Linked DNA regions of Kitasatospora sp. NBC_00315. The protein of the gene in region 2 interacts with the protein of the main gene of each other region in a pairwise test. Links are inferred from orthologs where the notes say so. Each region holds a gene or a part of one and is shown on either strand. Other genes may lie near its edges.

Region 1 (10,044 bases), 3.1 Mb from region 2 along the record:
TCGGCCTGCGGGTGGCCGTCCCGGTCTCGACCGTCGGCGGCGGCGTCGACCTGCCGTGGAGCGCCCCGCAGACGGTCCAGCTGATCAGCGAGTACTCGCGCAGCGACCTGATGCTCAACCGGCGAGGCTTCCTGGGCACTTCGCTGGCCCTGACGGCCGGGGCCGCGCTGATCGAGCCGATGCAGCGCTGGCTGACCCCCGGCCCCGGCGGCGCGCCCACCCCGATCCTGGCCGCCGCCAACGGCGGCGAGCCGTTCAGCGGCCGGCTCTCCGAGCCCGAACTGGAGCTGCTGGAACAGACCACGGTCATGTTCCGCCAGTGGGACGCCCAGAACGGCGGAGGTCTGCGCCGCAAGGCCGTGGTCGGCCAACTGCACGAGGTCACCGACCTGCTGCAGGAGAGCTACCCCGAGCAGACCACCCGCAGGCTGTTCCGGCTCACCGCCGAACTCGCCCACCTCGCCGGCTGGATGTCCTACGACGTCGGCATGCACCCCAGCGCGCAGAAGTACTACGTGCTCGCGCTGCACGCCGCCAAGGAGGCGGGCGACCGTCCCTTCGGCGCGCTCATCCTCACCGACATGAGCCGCCAGATGATCCACCTCAACCGCGGCGAGGACGCCCTGGAGCTGATTCACCTCGCCCAGTACGGCAGCCGCGACTCCGCCACCCCCAAGCAGCAGTCCCTGCTGTACGCGATGGAGGCGCGCGCGTACTCGACGATCGGCGAGGTCAACCGCTGTGCCCGGGCCGTCCGGCTGGCGGAGGACACCTTCACCGACATCCGCGAGGGCGACAACGACCCGGACTGGCTGAAGTTCTTCTCGGCGGCCGAGCTCAACGCCGAGAACGCCCACTCCTACCGCGACCTCGCCTACCACTCCAGCCGGAGCGAGCTGTACGCCTCGATGGCGGCACCGGTGATGGAGCGGGCCGTCGACCTGTTCCGCCAGGACGAGGACCATGTCCGCTCGTACGCCTTCAACCTGGTCGGCATGGCCAGTGTGCACCTGCTGCAGAACGAGCCCGAGCAGGCCGCCGTGATGGCCGAGCAGGCGGTGGACATCGCCGCCAAGGTGCGCTCGGAGCGGCTGAACACCCGGGTCCGCAAGACCTCGGAGGCGGCCAACCGCACCTTCAGGGGAGTGCCCGGGGTCAGCCGGCTGGCCGACCGGGTGGTCCAGGAGATCCCGGAGTTCGCCTCGGCGGTCTGACCGCACGGATCCGGCCATCACCGGCCGTCCACCGAAACCGATCACCGACCGTGGGGGCCGCCGCCCCCACGGTCGGTGATCGTTTGAGCACTCCTCGTGCTGTGCGGCCGAACGGTAACCCATGTCCTGTCATGGCACGGCCGTAGTTCACGTCCGCGTAACCCGGGCGTTCACGTCGTCACGGCCGTGAAACACCCAGCCGCATCGGCCGAAACCCGCCTTCGACACTCTCCTTCTCATCGCCGACACCCCGGGTGGCACGGGACAGGTACCCACGGGTGGAGCGGCATTCATTCACGAGGAGACGCCGATGCCGGACGGCTTCAGCGCAGGCGATACCGCCTTTGTGCTCATCAGTGCGGCCCTGGTCATGTTGATGACCCCGGGCCTGGCCTTCTTCTACGGGGGCATGGTCAGGGTCAAGAGCACACTCAACATGCTGGTCATGAGCTTCATTTCGCTCGCGATCGTCAGCGTGCTCTGGGTTCTCTACGGCTACACCCTCAGCTTCGGCCCCGACGCCGGCGCCGGCCTGATCGGCAACCTCGACTTCCTGGGGATGCGCGGCATCGGCCTCAACCAGCTGACCGGCACCATCCCCACCACCACCTTCGCCGCCTTCCAGCTGATGTTCGCCATCATCACCCCCGCCCTGATCAGCGGCGCGATCGCGGACCGGGCCAAGTTCGGCGCCTGGGCCCTGTTCATCGCCCTCTGGGTGAGCGTGGTCTACTTCCCCGTCGCGCACTGGGTCTTCTTCTTCGACGGCGGCAACGGCGGCTGGCTCGGCGACCGCAACGGTGTGATCGACTTCGCCGGTGGCACCGCGGTCCACATCAACGCCGGTGTGGCGGGCCTCGCGCTCTGCCTGGTGCTCGGCAAGCGGGTCGGCTTCAAGCGTGACCCCATGCGCCCGCACAGCCTGCCGCTGGTGATGCTCGGTTCCGGTCTGCTGTGGTTCGGCTGGTTCGGCTTCAACGCGGGCTCGGCACTGGCCGCCAACGGCGTCGCGTCGATGGCCCTGATCAACACCCAGATCGCCACCGCCGCCGCGGTCCTCGGCTGGCTCGTCTACGAGAAGCTCAAGCACGGCGCGTTCACCACGCTGGGTGCCGCCTCGGGCGCCGTCGCCGGCCTGGTCGCCATCACCCCCGCCTGCGGCTCGGTCAGCCCGCTCGGCTCGATCGCGATCGGCCTGATCGCCGGCGCGGCCTGCGCCGCGGCGATCAGCCTCAAGTACCGCTTCGGCTTCGACGACTCGCTCGACGTGGTCGGCGTGCACGCCGTCGGCGGTGCGATCGGCTCGCTGCTCATCGGCCTCTTCGCCACCGGTGGCGTCGGCCAGACCGCCAAGGGCCTGTTCTACGGCGGCGGCCTCGACCAGCTCGGCAAGCAGGCGATGGGCGTGGCAGCGGTCGCGGTCTACTCCTTCGTGATGTCCTGGCTGCTCGGCACCGCGATCCACAAGACCATCGGCTTCCGGGTCACCGAGGACGTCGAGGTGGCCGGCATCGACCAGGCCGAGCACGCCGAGTCCGCGTACGACTTCAGCGCGATGGGCGCCAGCCTGAGCCGCGCGGTGTCGGGTGTCGAGAAGGCCGCCGCCAAGTCCGCCGGTACCACCGCCAGCACCGCCGAGAAGACTGAGGTCGACGCCTGATGAAGCTCATCACCGCGGTCATCAAGCCGCACCGGCTGGACGACGTGAAGGCCGCCCTGCAGGCCTTCGGAGTGCACGGCCTCACCGTGACGGAGGCCAGCGGCTACGGTCGCCAGCGCGGTCACACCGAGGTCTACCGGGGCGCGGAGTACACCGTCGACCTGGTACCGAAGGTCCGGATCGAGGTGCTGGTCGAGGACGACGACGCCGAGCAGCTGATCGACGTCCTGGTGAAGGCCGCCCGGACCGGCAAGATCGGCGACGGCAAGGTCTGGAGCGTCCCGGTCGAGACCGCCGTCCGGGTCCGGACCGGCGAGCGCGGGCCCGACGCCCTCTAGCCCACCGCTGGATCTAGCATTCCTCTCGATACCACCTCACGCGGATCTGCGGCCGGTCTCCGGCCGCAGGTCCGCTGACGGCATATCAGGCCCGTGCAGCGCCCGGACGACGGATGGGGATCTCGACATGACGACCGACGCCAACCCTCCTTCCCCGCCCGCCGACGCGCAGGACGGGCCCACCGACTACGGCGGCGCCCGCGCCCGCCTGTTCGCCGACCCGTCCGTCACCGGCGCCGAGCGCCGGGCCGCACTGGCCGCACTCACCGACCGCTGGCTGTCCGGCCTGCTCACCGCCGCCGACGCCCCGCCGGGGGTGGCCCTGGTCGCGGTCGGCGGCTACGGCCGCGGCGAGCTCTCCCCGCGCAGCGACCTCGACGTCCTGCTGCTGCACGAGGGCCCGATCGACAGCGCCCTGCCGGAGCGCATCTGGTATCCCGTCTGGGACAACGCCGCCGCCCTGGACCACTCCGTGCGGACCGTCGCCGAGGCCCGCTCGGTCGCCGCCGAGGACCTCAAGGCCCAGCTCGGCCTGCTGGACGCCCGGCACATCGCCGGTGACGGCGCCCTCACCGCCTCGCTGCGCTCCGCCGTCCTGTCCGACTGGCGGGCGACCGCCGCCACCCGCCTGCCCGAGCTGCACGAGCTCTGCGCGGAGCGGGCCGAGCGGCACGGCGAGCTCTCCTTCCTGCTGGAGCCGGACCTCAAGGAGGCCAGGGGCGGCCTGCGCGACGTCGTCGCCCTCAACGCGATCGCCGCCTCCTGGCTCGCCGACGCCCCGCGCGACGGGCTGGAGGCCGCCGCCCGGCGTCTCAGCGACGTCCGCGACGCGCTGCACCTGACGACCGGCCGGGCCACCGACCGCCTCAGCCTCCAGGACCAGGACCAGGTGGCGGCCGCCCTCGGCGTGCTGGACGCCGACACGCTGCTGCGCCAGGTCTACGAGTGCGCCCGCACCGTCAGCTACGCCGGGGACGTCACCTGGCGCGCCGTCGAGCGGGTCCTCGCGGCCCGCTCCGCGCGGGGCCGCCGCTCGTCCCGGCTCACCTTCCCGTTCAGCGGCGTGGGGCGCGGCACCGGCGCGGTGGCCCGCGGCGCCGTCGAGCGCCGTCCGCTCGCCGAGGGCGTGGTCGAGCAGGACGGCGAGGCCGTCCTCGCCCAGGGCGCCCGGCCCGCCAACGATCCGGTGCTGCCGCTGCGCGCCGCCGCGGCCGCCGCACAGGCCGGCCTCACCATCTCCTACGCGACCGTGCGGCGGCTCGCCGCCGAGGCCAGACCGCTGCCGGTGCCCTGGCCGGACGAGGCCCGCGAGCAGCTGGTCACACTGTTGGGCGCGGGGGAGGCGTGCGTCCCGGTCTGGGAGGCGCTGGAGGCGGAGGGGCTGATCACCCGGCTGCTGCCGGACTGGGAGCGGGTGCGATGCCGCCCGCAGCGCAACGCCGTGCACCGCTGGACGGTCGACCGGCACCTGGTCGAGACGGCGGTCCGGGCCGCCGCGATGACCCGCCGGGTGGCCCGCCCCGACCTGCTGCTGGTCGCGGCGCTGCTGCACGACATCGGCAAGGGCTGGCCGGGCGACCACTCGGAGGCGGGGGAGGTGATCGTCCGCGACGTGGCCGTCCGGATGGGCTTCGACCACGCCGACACCGAGACCCTCGCGCTGCTGGTGCGCCACCACCTGACGCTGGTCGACACCGCGACCCGGCGCGACCCGGACGACCCCGCCACCGTCGACCTGATCACCAAGGTCGTCGGCACCGCCTCGCACCTGGAACTGCTGCACGCGCTCACCGAGGCCGACGCCACCGCGACCGGCCCGGCCGCCTGGAGCAGCTGGCGGGCCTCGCTGGTGGACGGCCTGGTCGGTCGCGCGGCCGCGCAGCTGGCGGGCGGCGGTCAGCCCCCGGCCTTCGGCGTCGGCGGCGCCCATCCGACGGACGCCGAACCGACCGCGGAGGAGGAGCGCCTCGCCATCGAGGCGGCCCGCACCCAGGGCCCGGCGCTCTCCCTGCACGCCCGGAGCGACCTGGAGTCCTTCGCCACCGAGGCGATGGGCGTCGATCTGACCCTGGCCATCCCCGATCGCCCCGGCCTGCTCGGCACCGTCGCCGGCGTGCTCGCCCTGCACCGCCTCACCGTCCGCGCGGCCGGGCTGCGCGAACTGGACCCGATCGGCGTCGGAGCCGTCCTGCTGATCTCCTGGACGGTCACCGCCGAGTTCGGCGACCTCCCCGAGGCGGCGCGCCTGCGGGCCGACCTGCGCCGGGCCCTGGAGGGCTCGCTGGACGTCTCGCGCAAGCTCGCCGAACGCGACGCCGCGGCGCCCCGGCGGCGCGGGATCAGCACCCCGCCGCCGGTGGTGTCGGTCGCCCCGGGCGGGGCCTCCGCGACCGCCACCGTCCTGGAGGTCCGGGCCCACGACGCCCCCGGCCTGCTGCACCGGATCGGCCGCGCGCTGGACGAGGCGGGCGTGCGGGTGCGCACCGCGCACATCTCCACGCTCGGGGCGGACGCCGTCGACGCCTTCTACGTCACCGACCCGGCCGGCCGGCCGCTGGCCCAGCAGCGGGCCGCGGAGGTGGCGGCCCAGGTGCAGGCGGCGCTCGGGTGAGCCGGGGGCGCGGAGGCTCCGGCGGCCGGCGCGTCGGAGAGTCGGGCGCCCCCCCCGCGGACGGGCCGGGAGCTGCCCGCGGACGGGCCGGGAGCCGCCCACGGACGGGCCGGGAGCCGCCCGGGTCGCGGCGCCGCCGGGGCTCCCGCGCCGGTTCGCGGTGCCGGTTCGCGGTGCCGGTTCGCGGTGCCGACGTCCGGGGCCGCGCCGCTCGGCCGAAGGCCGCCGCCCCAGGGGTGGAGACCGTACCCGGGGCGGCCGGATACCCTGGGGGCGACGACCGTACCCGTATCGATGCCGCAAGGGACCCGCGACGACGTGTTCGACACTCTTTCCGATCGCCTCGCAGCGACGTTCAAGAACCTCCGGGGCAAGGGCCGCCTCAGCGAGGCGGACATCGACGCCACCGCCCGCGAGATCCGGATCGCGCTGCTCGAAGCGGATGTCGCGCTGCCGGTGGTCCGGGCCTTCATCAAGCAGGTCAAGGACCGGGCGCTCGGCGCCGAGGTGTCCGGTGCGCTGAACCCGGCCCAGCAGATCATCAAGATCGTCAACGAGGAGCTCATCAACATCCTCGGCGGCGAGACCCGAAGGGTCCGGTTCGCCAAGACCGGCCCGACGGTGATCATGCTGGCCGGTCTGCAGGGTGCCGGTAAGACCACCCTCGCGGGCAAGCTCGGCTATTGGCTGAAGTCGCAGAAGCACACGCCGCTGCTCGTGGCCTGTGACCTCCAGCGCCCCAACGCCGTCAACCAGCTGACCGTCGTCGCCGAGCGCGCCGGTGTGGCGATCTACGCCCCCGAACCGGGCAACGGCGTCGGCGACCCGGTCAAGGTCGCCCGCGACTCGATCGAGTACGCCAAGCAGAAGCAGTACGACGTCGTCATCGTCGACACCGCCGGCCGCCTCGGCATCGACGCCGACCTGATGCAGCAGGCCGCCGACATCCGGGCCGCGGTCAACCCGGACGAGGTCCTCTTCGTCGTCGACGCGATGATCGGCCAGGACGCGGTCACCACCGCACAGGCCTTCCTCGACGGCGTCGACTTCACCGGTGTGGTGCTCTCCAAGCTCGACGGCGACGCCCGTGGTGGCGCGGCCCTCTCGGTCGCGCACGTCACCGGCCGGCAGATCATGTTCGCCTCCAACGGCGAGAAGGTCGACGAGTTCGACGCCTTCCACCCGGACCGGATGGCCTCGCGCATCCTCGGCATGGGCGACATGCTCTCCCTGATCGAGAAGGCCGAGCAGACCTTCTCGCAGGCCGAGGCCGAGAAGATCGCCTCCAAGCTGCAGGGCGGCGGCAAGGACTTCACGCTCGACGACTTCCTGTCGCAGCTGGAGCAGGTCCAGAAGATGGGCTCGATCTCCAAGCTGCTCGGCATGCTGCCGGGCATGGGCCAGATCCGCGAGCAGATCAACAACATCGACGACAAGGACGTCAACCGCGTCGGCGCGATCATCAAGTCGATGACCCCGGCCGAGCGGACCGACCCCAAGCTCATCAACGGCTCGCGCCGGCTGCGCATCGCCAAGGGTTCGGGCACCGGCGTCGGTGAGGTCAACAACCTGGTCGAGCGGTTCTTCGAGGCCCGCAAGATGATGTCCGCGATGGCCTCCGGCAAGGGCATGCCCGGTATGCCCGGCATCCCGGGCATGGGCGGCGGTGCGAAGAAGTCCGGCAAGAAGTCCCAGCCCGCCAAGGGCCGCAAGAAGTCCGGCAACCCGCTGAAGCGGGCGCAGGAGGAGCAGGCCGCCGCTGAGCGCCGCGCCCTCGGCCCGGGCGCCGGCCAGCAGGCTCCCGCCGAGGGTGGCGCGTTCGGGCTCGGTGCGGGCAAGGGCCCGGCCGACTTCGAGCTCCCCAAGGAGTTCAAGGACCTGCTCTGACCCGGCTCGGAGCCCCCCGGGGCGCTCCCGCTCCACCGCTTCGGCCCGCCACCCGGTACACCCGGGCGGCGGGCCGTCCGCGTACCCGGGGGCGTGCCCGATGATGGGGGAGTGCGAGTGACGATTCGGGCGCCGAGGCCCGCAGACGTGGAGCAGTACGCCGAGGCCGTTCGGCGGTCCGCCGGGCACATCGGCCGCTGGAACCCGGTCGAGCCGGACGGGCTGCCCGAGCTGCTGACCCGCCAGGGCGCCGGCCTGCGGACCTTTTTGATCGTCGACCAGGCCACCGGTGGGCTGGTCGGCAAGTGCAACGTGGCGAACATCGTGATGGGCCGGTTCTGCAACGGCGCGCTCGGCTACGACTCGTACCTGCCGTTCGTCGGGACCGGCCGGATGACCGAGGGCATGCTGCTGGTCGTCGATCACTGCCTCGCCGCCCAGGCGGACGGCGGCCTCGGTCTGCACCGACTGGAGATCAACGTGCAGCCGGACAACGAGCGCTCGATCGCGATGGCCCGCCGGCTGGGCTTCCGGCACGAGGGCTTCACACCCCGGATGCTGTTCCTCGGCGGTGCGTGGCGCGACCACGAGCGGTTCGCCCTGACGGCGGAGGAGCGGCCGGGCCTGCCGACGGACTGAGCGGGCAGCCGGGCGGGGCGCGTGCGGGGCGGGGTGCGTGCGGGCCGTGGCGCGCGCGGGTTGAGGTGCGTGCGGGCCGTGGCGCGCGCGGGTTGAGGTGGGGGTGGTCGGGGAGGGCGTGTCCGGTCGGGGAGGGTGTGTCCGTGCGGGGCGGGGCGCACGTCGTGCGACGTGCGCCCCGCCCCGCGGTCGCCTCAGCGCATCCGCTCCGCGATGACGTACCGGAAGACGTTCGCCATCCGTACCGCGCCGCCCGGCCGCCGGTAGGGGTGCAGGATCTCCTCCAGCTCCTTGGCCACCAGCGAGCGGCCGGAGAACTCGACCGCGCTGTCGTAGAGGCCCGTGGAGAGCAGCCCGCGCACCGCGCTGTCCAGGTCCGCGTACGCGAACGGGCAGCTCACCCGGCCACTGCCGGCCGGCCGCAGGCCCGTGCCCAGGAGCAGGTCCTCCAGGCCGCCGGGCGCGCTCAGCGCGAACGGGTCGCGCGCGGTGGTCCGCCCGGCCCGCCGGCGCGCCACGTCCAGCACGGCCGCGCTCTCGCAGCGCTCGGGCGGACCCCACGCGGCCAGCACCACATGCCCGCCGGCCAGGGTGAGACGTGCCGCTTCGGCGACCACCCGTGCGGGGTCGCAGGCTCCCGGCAGCTGCTCGAAAACCGTCACCAGTGAATAGGCCGTGCGGGGGACGTCGTCCTGCTCCGCCGTGGTCCGGCCCCCCGGCCGGCCCTCCGCTCCGACCCGCAGCCGGCGCTCCCGGGCCAGCTGCCGCAGCTCCGGCTGCGCCTCCAGTCCGGCGACCTCGGCGCCCCGCCCCGCCGCGAGCAGCAGCGCCAGCCCCGACCGGCAGCCGAGGCCGAGCACGCTGGTGGCCGGGCCGACCTCCAGGCGGTCGTGGACCGCCTCGTAGAGCGGTACGAGCATCCGTTCCTGGATCTCGGCCCAGTCGCGGGCCCGGCCGGGCCCCGGCCCGTCGGGCTCTGTTCGGTCCTGTACCAGCGCGTGCTCTGCGGTCGTACCGGTCGCCTGCGCTGAAGCCATCGCGGCCTCCTATCCGGTCCTTCGGTGTCGTGTCCGTGGCTCCCCCCAAGGTCCCGCCCCCCTCCAGCGAACAGCGGCTCGGGCGCGCCGTCCAGAGGGGTACAGCGTGCTGTCCGCGCGCCGCGGGCGTGCGCCCCCGCGCCCCGAGCGCCCGATCGGACGCGGCGCGGGCCCGGGCGGATTCGGAGGAGGGGCCGAATGCCCCGTACGATTCGCCCCATGGCAAAGGCACCCGTTCTCACCCCCCAGGCGGACGACTTCCCGCGCTGGTACCAGGACCTCATCAACAAGGCCGAGCTGGCCGACAACGGTCCGGTGCGCGGCACCATGGTCATCCGACCGTACGGCTACGGCCTGTGGGAGCGGATGCAGCAGGAGATGGACGCCCGCATCAAGAAGGCCGGCGCTCAGAACGCCTACTTCCCGATGTTCATCCCGCAGTCCTACCTGACCAGGGAAGCCGAGCACGTCGAGGGCTTCGCGCCCGAGCTCGCGGTGGTCACCCACGGCGGCGGCAAGGAACTGGAGGAGCCGGTCGTCGTCCGGCCCACCTCCGAGACGATCATCAACGAGTACTTCTCCAAGTGGGTGCAGAGCCACCGGGACCTGCCCCTGCTGATCAACCAGTGGGCCAACGTGGTCCGCTGGGAGCTGCGTC
Region 2 (9,963 bases):
CGGCCGACAACCAGTCGCTGTGGCCGGTCTCCAAGTCGCTGCTGGCCAACCCGAACCTGAAGGTGGGCAGCGCCGACATCCTCGCGGCGAGCGCGATCTACCAGCAGCTGCTGAAGATCAAGCAGTCCTCTCCGCTGTTCTCGCTGCCGACGGCCGCCGAGGTGCAGCAGCGCCTGTCGTACCCGCTCTCCGGCACGGCCGGCGAGACGCCCGGCGTGATCACGCTGCACCTGGACGGCACGGGCCTCAAGGGCGCGGAGAAGGGCATCACGGTGGTCTTCAACGCGACGCCGACCGCCCAGAGCCAGACCGTCACCGCGCTGAAGGGCTCCCAGCAGAGCCTGCACCCGGTGCAGGCGGGCGGTACGGATCCGGTGGTCAAGAAGGCCGGATTCGACGGCGGCACGGGGACCTTCACCGTGCCGGGCCGGACCGTGGCGGTGTTCGTCCAGCACTGACGGACCGGCAACCGCCGTCCCGCAGACGGGGGAGCCCCGCGTCGCACTCCGGTGCGACGCGGGGCGCTCCGTCGTTTCCGGCCGTCCGGAGTGTCGTCAGGGATGCCGTCCGGGCTGCCCACCCGGGGCGTCCCGGACCGCCCCGCGGCGCCCGTCCGGCGCCCGTCCGGCGGCCGTCCGGAGCCCGTCCGGCGCCCGTCCGGCGGCCGTCCGGAGCCCGTCCGGAGCCCGTCCGGCCGTCAGGACGTATGCGCCGAATGGCCGGATCCAGTCGTTGGCACCCGGCGACCGGTGACGTGCCGGGGGCGCCCGGCGCTGCGTGCCGGGCGGCGGGGCCGGTGCGGGCGTCGCCTGCTGGTCAGTGCTCTCCGCCGCTGACCGGCCCGTCCCGGAGTAATGAAACCCATCTCCAGAAGTGTCTTCTCCCGTAACACACTTGAGATCTGCGGCGGGCCGGCGGCAGGGTCGTGAACCGGCCAATCACTGGCATGCATCTGTCATTCATGAGGCGTTTGCTGCCACGATTCCCCCGGCTGCAGACGAGGGGTCCCCCACCTCCCGCTGGGGCCGTAACAGGTCAGGTAAGGCGCATCGCACTTCCTGCACCACTCCCGGATCACCGCACCCGCGCCGCGCACCGGCGGCGGGGGCCCCCACTGTGCCGCGACCCCGCGGCCAGGTTCTCTCCACCGTCCGCCAACCCGCGGCACGGTCGGAAAAGGAGTCCGAATGCCCCGCTACACCCATGCCCGGAAGGCCGCGGTTGTCATGGCCGCATCCACTGCGCTGCTCGTGACCGGCATGCCGGCCATCGCGCAGGCGGTCAGCCCCTCGCCGGCTGCCGCCGCTTCGCAGACGGTGGCCGGGCGGGCCGCGCTGATCGCCTCCGCCAACCAGCAGACCACCTCCCTCGCACAGCAGTTGGGCCTGGGCAGCCAGGAGAAGCTGGTCACCAAGGACGTCGTCCAGGACGCCAACGGCGTCCGGCACCTGCGCTACGAGCGGACCTACGGCGGGCTCCCCGTCCTCGGCGGTGACCTGATCGTCCACCAGAACGCCGCGGGCACCACCACCGGCGTCAGCCGGGCCAGCGAGGCCCAGCTCGCGGGCATCAGCACCACCCCCGCGCTGGCCGCGCCGAAGGCCCAGGCCGCCGCGCTCGCCGCCGAGGCCGGCTCCGCGCTGGACACCGCGCCCCGGCTGGTCGTCTGGGCCGCCTCCGGCACCCCGACGCTCGCCTGGGAGACCGTCGTCTCCGGCAAGGAGAGCGACGGCACCCCGAGCCGCCTGCACGTCATCACCGACGCCGCGACCGGCTCCGTGCTCGGCAAGACCGAGGGCATCCAGACCGGCACCGGCACCGGCGTCTTCGTCGGCAACGTGCCGCTGACCACCACGCTGAGCGGCTCCACGTACCAGCTCAAGGACGCCTCGCGCGGTGGGATGTACACCACCAACATGAACCACGGCACGTCCGGCAACGGCACGCTGTACACCAAGTCGACCGACACCTGGGGCAACGGGCAGGCCAGCAACTCGGAGTCCGCCGCCGTCGACGCCCAGTACGGCGTCGGTGCGACCTGGGACTTCTACAAGAACACCTTCGGCCGCAACGGCATCCGCAACGACGGTGTCGGCGCGTTCAGCCGCGTGCACTACGACAACAACTACACCAACGCGTTCTGGGACGACTCGTGCTTCTGCATGACGTACGGCGACGGCGCGAGCAACACCCACCCGCTCACCGAGATCGACGTGGCCGGCCACGAGATGAGCCACGGCGTCACCGCCGCCACCGCCAACCTGAACTACTCGGGTGAGTCCGGCGGCCTGAACGAGGCCACCTCCGACATCTTCGGCTCGATGGTCGAGTTCTACGCCAACCTGCCCACCGACAACCCGGACTACCTGATCGGCGAGGTCATCGACCTCAACGGCAACGGCACCCCGCTGCGCTACATGGACAAGCCCTCCAAGGACGGCAGCTCGGCCGACTCCTGGTACTCGGGTGTCGGCAACCTCGACGTCCACTACTCCTCGGGCGTCGCCAACCACTTCTTCTACCTGCTCTCCGAGGGCAGCGGCGCCAAGGTGGTCAACGGGGTCAGCTACAACAGCCCGACCGTGAACAGCATCGCGGTCGCCGGCATCGGCCGGGACAAGGCGGCGCAGGTCTGGTACAAGGCGCTCACCTCGTACATGACCTCCACCACCAACTACGCCTCGGCCCGCACCGCGACCCTCAGCGCCGCCTCCGACCTGTACGGCGCCGGCAGCACCGAGTACAACCAGGTCGCCACCGCATGGGCCGCCGTCAACGTCGGCTCGCTGCCGGCCGGCGGCGTGACCGTGACCAGCCCGGGCAACCAGTCCACCGCGCTGAACGGCACCGCCAACCTGCAGATCCAGGCCAGTGGCGGCACCGCCCCGCTGACCTTCACCGCCACCGGCCTGCCCACCGGCCTGTCGATCAGCTCCACCGGCAAGATCACCGGCACCGCCACCACCGCGGGCACCTACAACGTCACCGTCACCGCCAAGGACGCCGCCAACAAGACCGGCGCAGCCTCCTTCACCTGGACGGTCAGCACCGGCGGCGGCGGCACCTGCACCCCGGCCCAGCTGCTCGGCAACGCCGGCTTCGAGACCGGCACCGCCAGCCCCTGGACCGCCAGCAGCGGCGTCGTCGACAACAGCACCGGCGAGGCCGCCCACGCCGGCTCCTGGAAGGCCTGGCTGAACGGCTACGGCTCCACCCACACCGACAGCCTCTCGCAGACCGTCACCATCCCCGCCGGCTGCAAGGCCACCCTCAGCTTCTACCTCCACATCGACACCGCCGAGACCGGCACCACCGTCTACGACAAGCTCGCCGTCACGGTCAACGGCACCGCGCTGACCACCTACTCCAACGCCAACGCCGCAACCGGCTACCAGCTGCGCACCTTCGACCTCTCCGCCTACGCCGGCCAGAGCGTCACCCTCAAGTTCAACGGCACCGAGGACGCCTCCCTCCAGACCAGCTTCGTGATCGACGACACCTCGATCGCCACCAGCTGACCCACCACGGCCGGGTGACGGCCATCTGAGTGACGGCGGGGCCCGGCAGCACACGCTGCCGGGCCCCGTCCGCCGTCCCCCCGCTGCCCGGCCGCCCCACCGCACCGCCCCGCCCGCCCCGGTCCCGGCCGGCGCCCCGGCCCCTTTCGGCCGGGTCGTGCGGTGAGGGACCGGAAACCCCGCCGCAACACGAAACACGGCGGAAACACCCGTGTCTGCAACCAGAAATTTGGCCGGGTGACACTCTCCCATCCGACCTGCGCACCCTGACAGCCGCGCGGGCCGCCGCTTGGGAAGGCACCGATCCACATGCTCCTGGCTGAAACCAGCACCGGTCTCGACACCGGTGACACCGCCTGGCTGCTGGCCAGCACCGCTCTGGTCCTGCTGATGACCCCCGGCCTCGCGCTGTTCTACGGCGGCATGGTGCGGACCAAGAGCGTACTCAACATGATCATGATGAGCTTCGTCTCGATCGCCGTGGTCACGGTGGTCTGGCTGGTGGCCGGCTACTCGCTGGCGTTCGGCCGGGACGCGGGCGGGTTCGGCCTGATCGGGGGGCTCGGCCACCTCGGGATGGCCGGCATCACCCCGTCCTCGCTCACCGGCCACGTGCCGACCCTGCTCTTCGCGACCTTCCAGCTGACCTTCGCGATCATCACCGCCGCGCTGATCAGCGGCGCCATCGCGGACCGCGCCAAATTCGGCTCCTGGGTGGCCTTCGTCGCCGCCTGGACGCTGCTGGTGTACGTGCCGGTCGCGCACTGGGTCTTCGCCCCCGACGGCTGGATCCAGCACCGGCTCGGTGCGCTGGACTTCGCCGGCGGCACCGTGGTCGAGGTGAACTGCGGCGCCAGCGGCCTCGCCCTGGCCCTGCTGCTCGGGCCCCGGCTGGGCTTCAGGAAGGAGGCCATGCGCCCGCACAACCTGCCGCTGGTACTGCTCGGCGCCGGCCTGCTGTGGTTCGGCTGGTTCGGCTTCAACGGCGGCTCCGCGCTCGGTGCCAACGGCCTGGCCGCGGCCTCGATGCTGAACACCCAGGCGGCCGGCTGCACCGGCCTGCTCGGCTGGCTGCTGGTGGAGAAGCGCCGGGACGGCCACGCCACCACGCTGGGCGCCGCCTCCGGCGCGGTGGCCGGCCTGGTCGCCATCACGCCGGCCTGCGGCAGCGTGGACCTGCCCGGCGCGCTGGTGATCGGCCTGGCGGCCGGTGTGGTCTGCTCCTACGCCGTCAGCTGGAAGTTCCGCCTCGGCTTCGACGACTCGCTGGACGTGGTCGGCGTGCACTTCGTCGCGGGTGTCATCGGTACCGTGCTGATCGGCCTGTTCGCCACCGCCACCATGACCGGCGGCCCGGCCGGCCTGCTGCACGGCGGTGGCCTGGCGCAGAGCGGCAAGCAGCTGGTCGCGGTGCTGGCGGTCGCCGGGTACGCGTTCGCGATGACGTACGGGATCGGACGGGTGATCGACCGGGTGATGGGATTCCGCGCTCCGGAGGAGCACGAACTGACCGGCCTCGACCTCGCCGTGCACGCCGAGACCGCGTACGATCACGGCGTCCTGGGTCATGGAACGACGGCCCACGCCAGCGTGCTCACGCACTCGTCCGACAGGGCCTCCAAGGTATGAAGCTGATCACCGCGATCGTCAAGCCGTTCAAGCTGGACGAGGTCAAGAACGCGCTCCAGGCCATCGGCGTCCACGGACTCACCGTCACCGAGGCCAGCGGGTACGGACGCCAGCACGGCCACACCGAGGTGTACCGGGGCGCGGAGTACCGGATCGACCTCGTCCCCAAGGCCCGGATCGAGGTCGTGGTGGAGGACGAGGACGCCGAGCCGGTGATGGACGCCATCGTGGCGGCCGCCCGGACCGGCAAGATCGGCGACGGCAAGGTCTGGTCGGTGCCGGTCGAGGGCATCGTCCGGGTCCGCACCGGCGAGCGCGGCCCCGACGCGGTCTGATCCGTCCCGGCCCGGGCTCGTCGCGGCCCGGGCCGGGACGGTGCACCGGTCAGGACGGCGCCGACGAGAATCAGCCACCGGTCGGCCCGGCGCGGTGAATCGCCACCCCGCCGGGCTCGGTGGGGGACGGGCCGTCGGGCCGGGCCGACCGCCGTGGTGCGCCGGGACGGCCACCCGGGCGCCGCCGGAGCCGTGACGGGAGCAGCAGCGCGGTGGCGAGGGCGGACACGGCCGTGAGCACTCCGGTCGTCCGCAGTCGGCTGATCAGCAGCAGCAATCCGCGCGGGCCGGCGCCGGTCACGCCAGGTCGACCCCCGTGCGGTGGTGTCCCGTGCGGTGGTGTCCCGGCCGGGGCGATCCGCCTGAACCCCCCGGCCCGGCGCCGGGCGCCGCACCTCGTTCGTGGCGGCTGGAACACCGTGATGTGAGCCACCCGGCGCAGCCGTGTGGCCCGGCGGTCCCGAACTCCTCGAAGCCGGGCGCCTCGCCGGCCTTCGCCCCGGCCGCCGCGCACGGCCGGCCGGTCCTCCGTGTGCGTCGTCGCAGTGCCGTCCCGCCCGTCACCTGGCCGGATGCGCCGACGGCCGAAGAGGTCTCACGGAACTCTCAGGTGACCCTGCGGATCGTTGCCTTCCGGAGTCTTGACGCGACGTCGGGGCGGTCATAAGTTCGGCGCTGCAAGTTTCCTGAAAGTTTCAGCAAGCTTTCGCAAGCGGTCCTGCCCCCACCGTCCGTGCTCCCCGCACCCATGGACGGCGCCAGGCTGCCACCTCAGCCCCCAGGAGACACCGTGGTCACCCCAACCCCCGCCCCCACCCGTCGGCGCGCACGCGTCGCCGGCGCGCTCACCGCATCGGCGGCGCTCGCACTCTCGATCGGCACCGGGCTCACGCTCGCCCCCACCGCCCAGGCCACCCCGCCGGGCAGCAAGGACGTCACGGCCACTCTCTTCGAGTGGAAGTTCGACTCGGTCGCCAAGGCCTGCACCGACACGCTCGGCCCCAAGGGCTACGGCTTCGTCGAGGTCTCGCCCGCCCAGGAGACCATCCAGGGCGCCCAGTGGTGGACGGCCTACCAGCCGGTCAGCTACAAGATCGCCGGGCGCCTGGGCGACCGGACCTCCTTCCAGAACATGGTCAGCACCTGCCACGCGGCGGGCGTCAAGGTGATCGCCGACTCGGTGATCAACCACATGTCGGCCGGCTCGGGCACCGGCACCGGCGGCACCAACTACACCAAGTACAACTACCCCGGGTACTTCCAGGACCAGGACTTCCACTCCTGCCGGACGTCGATCAGCAACTACGCCGACCGCTCCAACGTGCAGAACTGCGAGCTGGTCGGCCTCGCCGACCTGAACACCGGCAGCAGCTACGTCCAGCAGACCATCGCCAACTACCTCAGCGACATGTCCTCGATGGGCGTCGACGGGTTCCGGATCGACGCGGCCAAGCACATCGCCGCCTCCGACCTGGCCGCCATCAAGGCCAAGATGAGCAACCCGAACGCCTTCTGGGTGCAGGAGGTGATCTACGGATCGGGCGAGGCCGTCCAGCCGTCCGAGTACACCGGTACCGGAGACGTGGACGAGTTCCGCTCCGCGACCTGGCTCAAGAGCGCCTTCAACGGCGGCAAGATCTCCGACCTGAGCACCTGGGGCAACGGCCTGCTGGGCAGCTCGCAGGCGCGCACCTTCGTCGACAACTGGGACACCGAGCGCAACGGCTCGACCCTCAACTACAAGTACGGCAGCGCCTACACGCTGGCCAACGTCTTCCTGCTGGCCAACTCGTACGGCTCGCCGAACGTCTACTCCGGCTACGCCTTCTCCTCCAACGACGACGGCCCGCCGAACGGCGGCACCGTCAACGCCTGCTACAGCGACGGCTGGAACTGCACGCACGCCTGGCGCCAGGTCGCCAACATGGTCGGCTTCCGCAACGCGGTCTCCGGCACCGGCATCACCAACTGGTGGTCCAACGGCAACAACGCGATCGGCTTCGGCCGCGGCAGCAAGGGCTACGTCGCGATCAACGACGAGTCCGGCTCGGTGACCCAGACCTTCCAGACCTCGCTGCCGGCGGGCACCTACTGCGACGTCCAGCACGGTGACCCGACCGCCGGCGGCGGCTGCACCGGCGCCACCTACACCGTCGGCTCCAACGGCCAGTTCACCGCCACCGTCGCGGCCGGCGAGGCCGTCGCGCTGTACGTCGGCGCAAGTGGCACCACCGCCAGCCCGAGCGCCACGCCGTCCGCCAGCGCCACGGCGACCAGCGGCACCAACAGCGCGACCGTGTTCTACAGCACCGACAAGAACTGGTCCGCGTACGACATCCACTACGCTCCCAACGGCGGCACCTGGACCACCTCACCCGGCGTCGCCATGGACGCGGCCTGCACCGGCTGGGTGAAGAAGACCGTCGCCCTGGGCAGTGCCACCGGCCTGGCCGCGACCTTCAACAACGGCTCCGGCACCTGGGACAACAACAACAGCGCCAACTACGCGCTGGGCACCGGCAACGTGACGGTCAAGGACGGCGTGGTCGGCAGCGGCGACCCGTGCGGCACCGCCACGGCCACCGCCACGGCCACCGCGACCGCCAGCCCCTCCGCGACGGCCACCTCGGCCACCAGCGGCGCCTCCTTCGCGGTGAACGCCACCACCACGGTCGGCCAGAACCTCTACGTGGTCGGCAGCATCGCCGCCCTCGGCACCTGGGACCCGAACAGCGCGCTGCTGCTCTCCTCCGCCGCGTACCCGGTCTGGAAGCTGGACGTCTCGCTGGCGGCCGGCACCTCCTTCGAGTACAAGTACGTCCGCAAGGACGCCGCCGGCACGGTGACCTGGGAGTCCGGTGCGAACCGCACCGCGACCGTCCCGGCCTCCGGTCGGGTCACGCTCAGCGACACCTGGCGCGCCTGACCCACCGCCGCACGGCCCGGGTGAACGCCCGGCCCGGTGAACGTCGGCCCGGGTGAACGCCCGCCGAACGTCGGCCCCGGGTGACCGGCCGCCCCGCCTCCCGCTCTCCGGTGAGGCGGGGCGACCGTCGGCGTGGGGCCCCGAGCGGGCCCCGGCTCACCCCTCCATCAGCCGGTTGGCGTCCCGGTAGGAGAGCGTCCCGGGGCCGAAGCCGAAGGTCCCCTCGTCCCGGATCTCCTGCGCGGCCCGTAGTACGGCGGTCATCGCGACCCTCGGCAGCGCCGATCCCAGGCTGATCCGGCGTACCCCCAGATCCCTCAACTCCCCGACGGAGAGCGTGAGACCGGCCGCCCCCGCCAGGACGTTGACCGGCCGCCCCACCGAGGCGCAGACCACGCGGACGGCCTCGGCGTCGGGCAGCGCCGGCGCGTACAGCACGTCGGCCCCGGCCTCCTCGAAGGCCTGCAGCCGCCGGACGGTGTCCTTGAGGTCGGGCCGGCCGAGGAAGAAGTTCTCCGCCCGCGCGGTCACGGTGAACGGGAAGTCCAGCGCCCGCGCCGCCTCGACGGCCGCGCGCACCCGCTCCACCGCGAGACCGAAGGGCAGCACCGGATCGCCGGGATCGTCCCCGGCGTCCTCGATCGAGCCGCCGACCAACCCGGCCTCGGCGGCGAGCCGGACGGTGGCGGCGACGTCCTCCGGGGTCGGGCCGAAGCCGCTCTCCAGGTCGGCGGTGACCGGCAGGTGGGTGGCCCCGACGACGTCGCGCGCGTTGGCGAGGGTCTCCTCGCGGCTGATCAGGTTCGCGCCGTCCGGCCGCCCCAGGGCCAGGGCCAGTCCGCCGCTGGTGGTCGCCAGGGCCTGGAAGCCGAGCCCGGTGAGCAGTCTGGCGGTCCCCGCGTCCCACGGGTTGGGGATGACGAACGCCCCCGGTCCGGTGTGGAGTTCGCGGAACTCGGTGCCACGGCGGTGCTGGTCGGCTGCGCTCGGGTGCATCGGAGGATCCCCTCTGGGGCGCCGGCCGGCGCCGCGCCCGTGTCCGGTGTGCTGCGTCCTGGATACCAGGAGATCCACCCGGCCGTACGCCGTCCCGGCCGTCCCGGTGCACGGCCGTCGCTCACCGTCCGCGTCGTCCGCGTCGTCCGCGCGTCGGCCCTCAGCCGCGTCCGATGTACGGCATGGCCGTGGCCATCACGGTCGCGAACTGGACGTTGGCCTCCAGCGGAAGATCCGCCATGTGCCGGACCGTCCTGGCCACGTCGGCCGCGTCCATGGTGGGCTCGGCGGCGATCCCGCCGTCGGCCTGGCGCACACCGGTGCTCATCGCGGCCGTCATGTCGGTGGCCGCGTTGCCGATGTCGATCTGCCCGCAGGCGATCCGGTACGGGCGCCCCTCCAGCGAGAGCGACCTCGTCAGACCGGTGACGGCGTGCTTGCTCGCGGTGTAGGCGACCGAATGGGGGCGCGGGACGTGCGCCGAGATCGAGCCGTTGTTGATGATGCGCCCGCCCTGCGGCTGCTGGGTCTTCATCAGCCGGAACGCCGCCTGCGCGCA

Evidence for each region.
Region 1: the proteins of OG823_RS24965 (region 2) and OG823_RS11490 interact in binary tests that used the Escherichia coli proteins (3 or more experiments, as listed by UniProt). The link is inferred for Kitasatospora sp. NBC_00315 from one-to-one orthologs.

Annotation. Positions count from the first base shown.
Region 1 is NZ_CP108025.1:2,883,719-2,893,762, reverse strand. Bases 3,004-6,081 are described here. They hold OG823_RS11490 ([protein-PII] uridylyltransferase), read left to right. Parts: upstream 3,004-3,339; coding sequence 3,340-5,823; downstream 5,824-6,081. Other genes in these bases: OG823_RS11495 (P-II family nitrogen regulator), read left to right, coding at 3,004-3,212. In the rest of the region: OG823_RS11505 (hypothetical protein), read left to right, coding at 1-1,214; OG823_RS11500 (ammonium transporter), read left to right, coding at 1,525-2,874; more of OG823_RS11495, read left to right, coding at 2,874-3,003; ffh (signal recognition particle protein), read left to right, coding at 6,142-7,710; OG823_RS11480 (GNAT family N-acetyltransferase), read left to right, coding at 7,822-8,349; OG823_RS11475 (class I SAM-dependent methyltransferase), read right to left, coding at 8,544-9,386; proS (proline--tRNA ligase), read left to right, coding at 9,606-10,044.
Region 2 is NZ_CP108025.1:5,991,573-6,001,535, forward strand. What follows is about bases 3,816-6,812. They hold OG823_RS24965 (P-II family nitrogen regulator), read left to right. Parts: upstream 3,816-5,143; coding sequence 5,144-5,482; downstream 5,483-6,812. Other genes in these bases: OG823_RS24960 (ammonium transporter), read left to right, coding at 3,828-5,147; OG823_RS24970 (carbohydrate-binding module family 20 domain-containing protein), read left to right, coding at 6,273-6,812. Also shown: pulA (pullulanase-type alpha-1,6-glucosidase), read left to right, coding at 1-458; OG823_RS24955 (M4 family metallopeptidase), read left to right, coding at 1,227-3,518; more of OG823_RS24970, read left to right, coding at 6,813-8,408; OG823_RS24975 (isocitrate lyase/phosphoenolpyruvate mutase family protein), read right to left, coding at 8,565-9,404; OG823_RS24980 (SDR family oxidoreductase), read right to left, coding at 9,565-9,963. UniProt on the Escherichia coli protein: P-II indirectly controls the transcription of the glutamine synthetase gene (glnA). P-II prevents NR-II-catalyzed conversion of NR-I to NR-I-phosphate, the transcriptional activator of GlnA. When P-II is uridylylated to P-II-UMP, these events are reversed.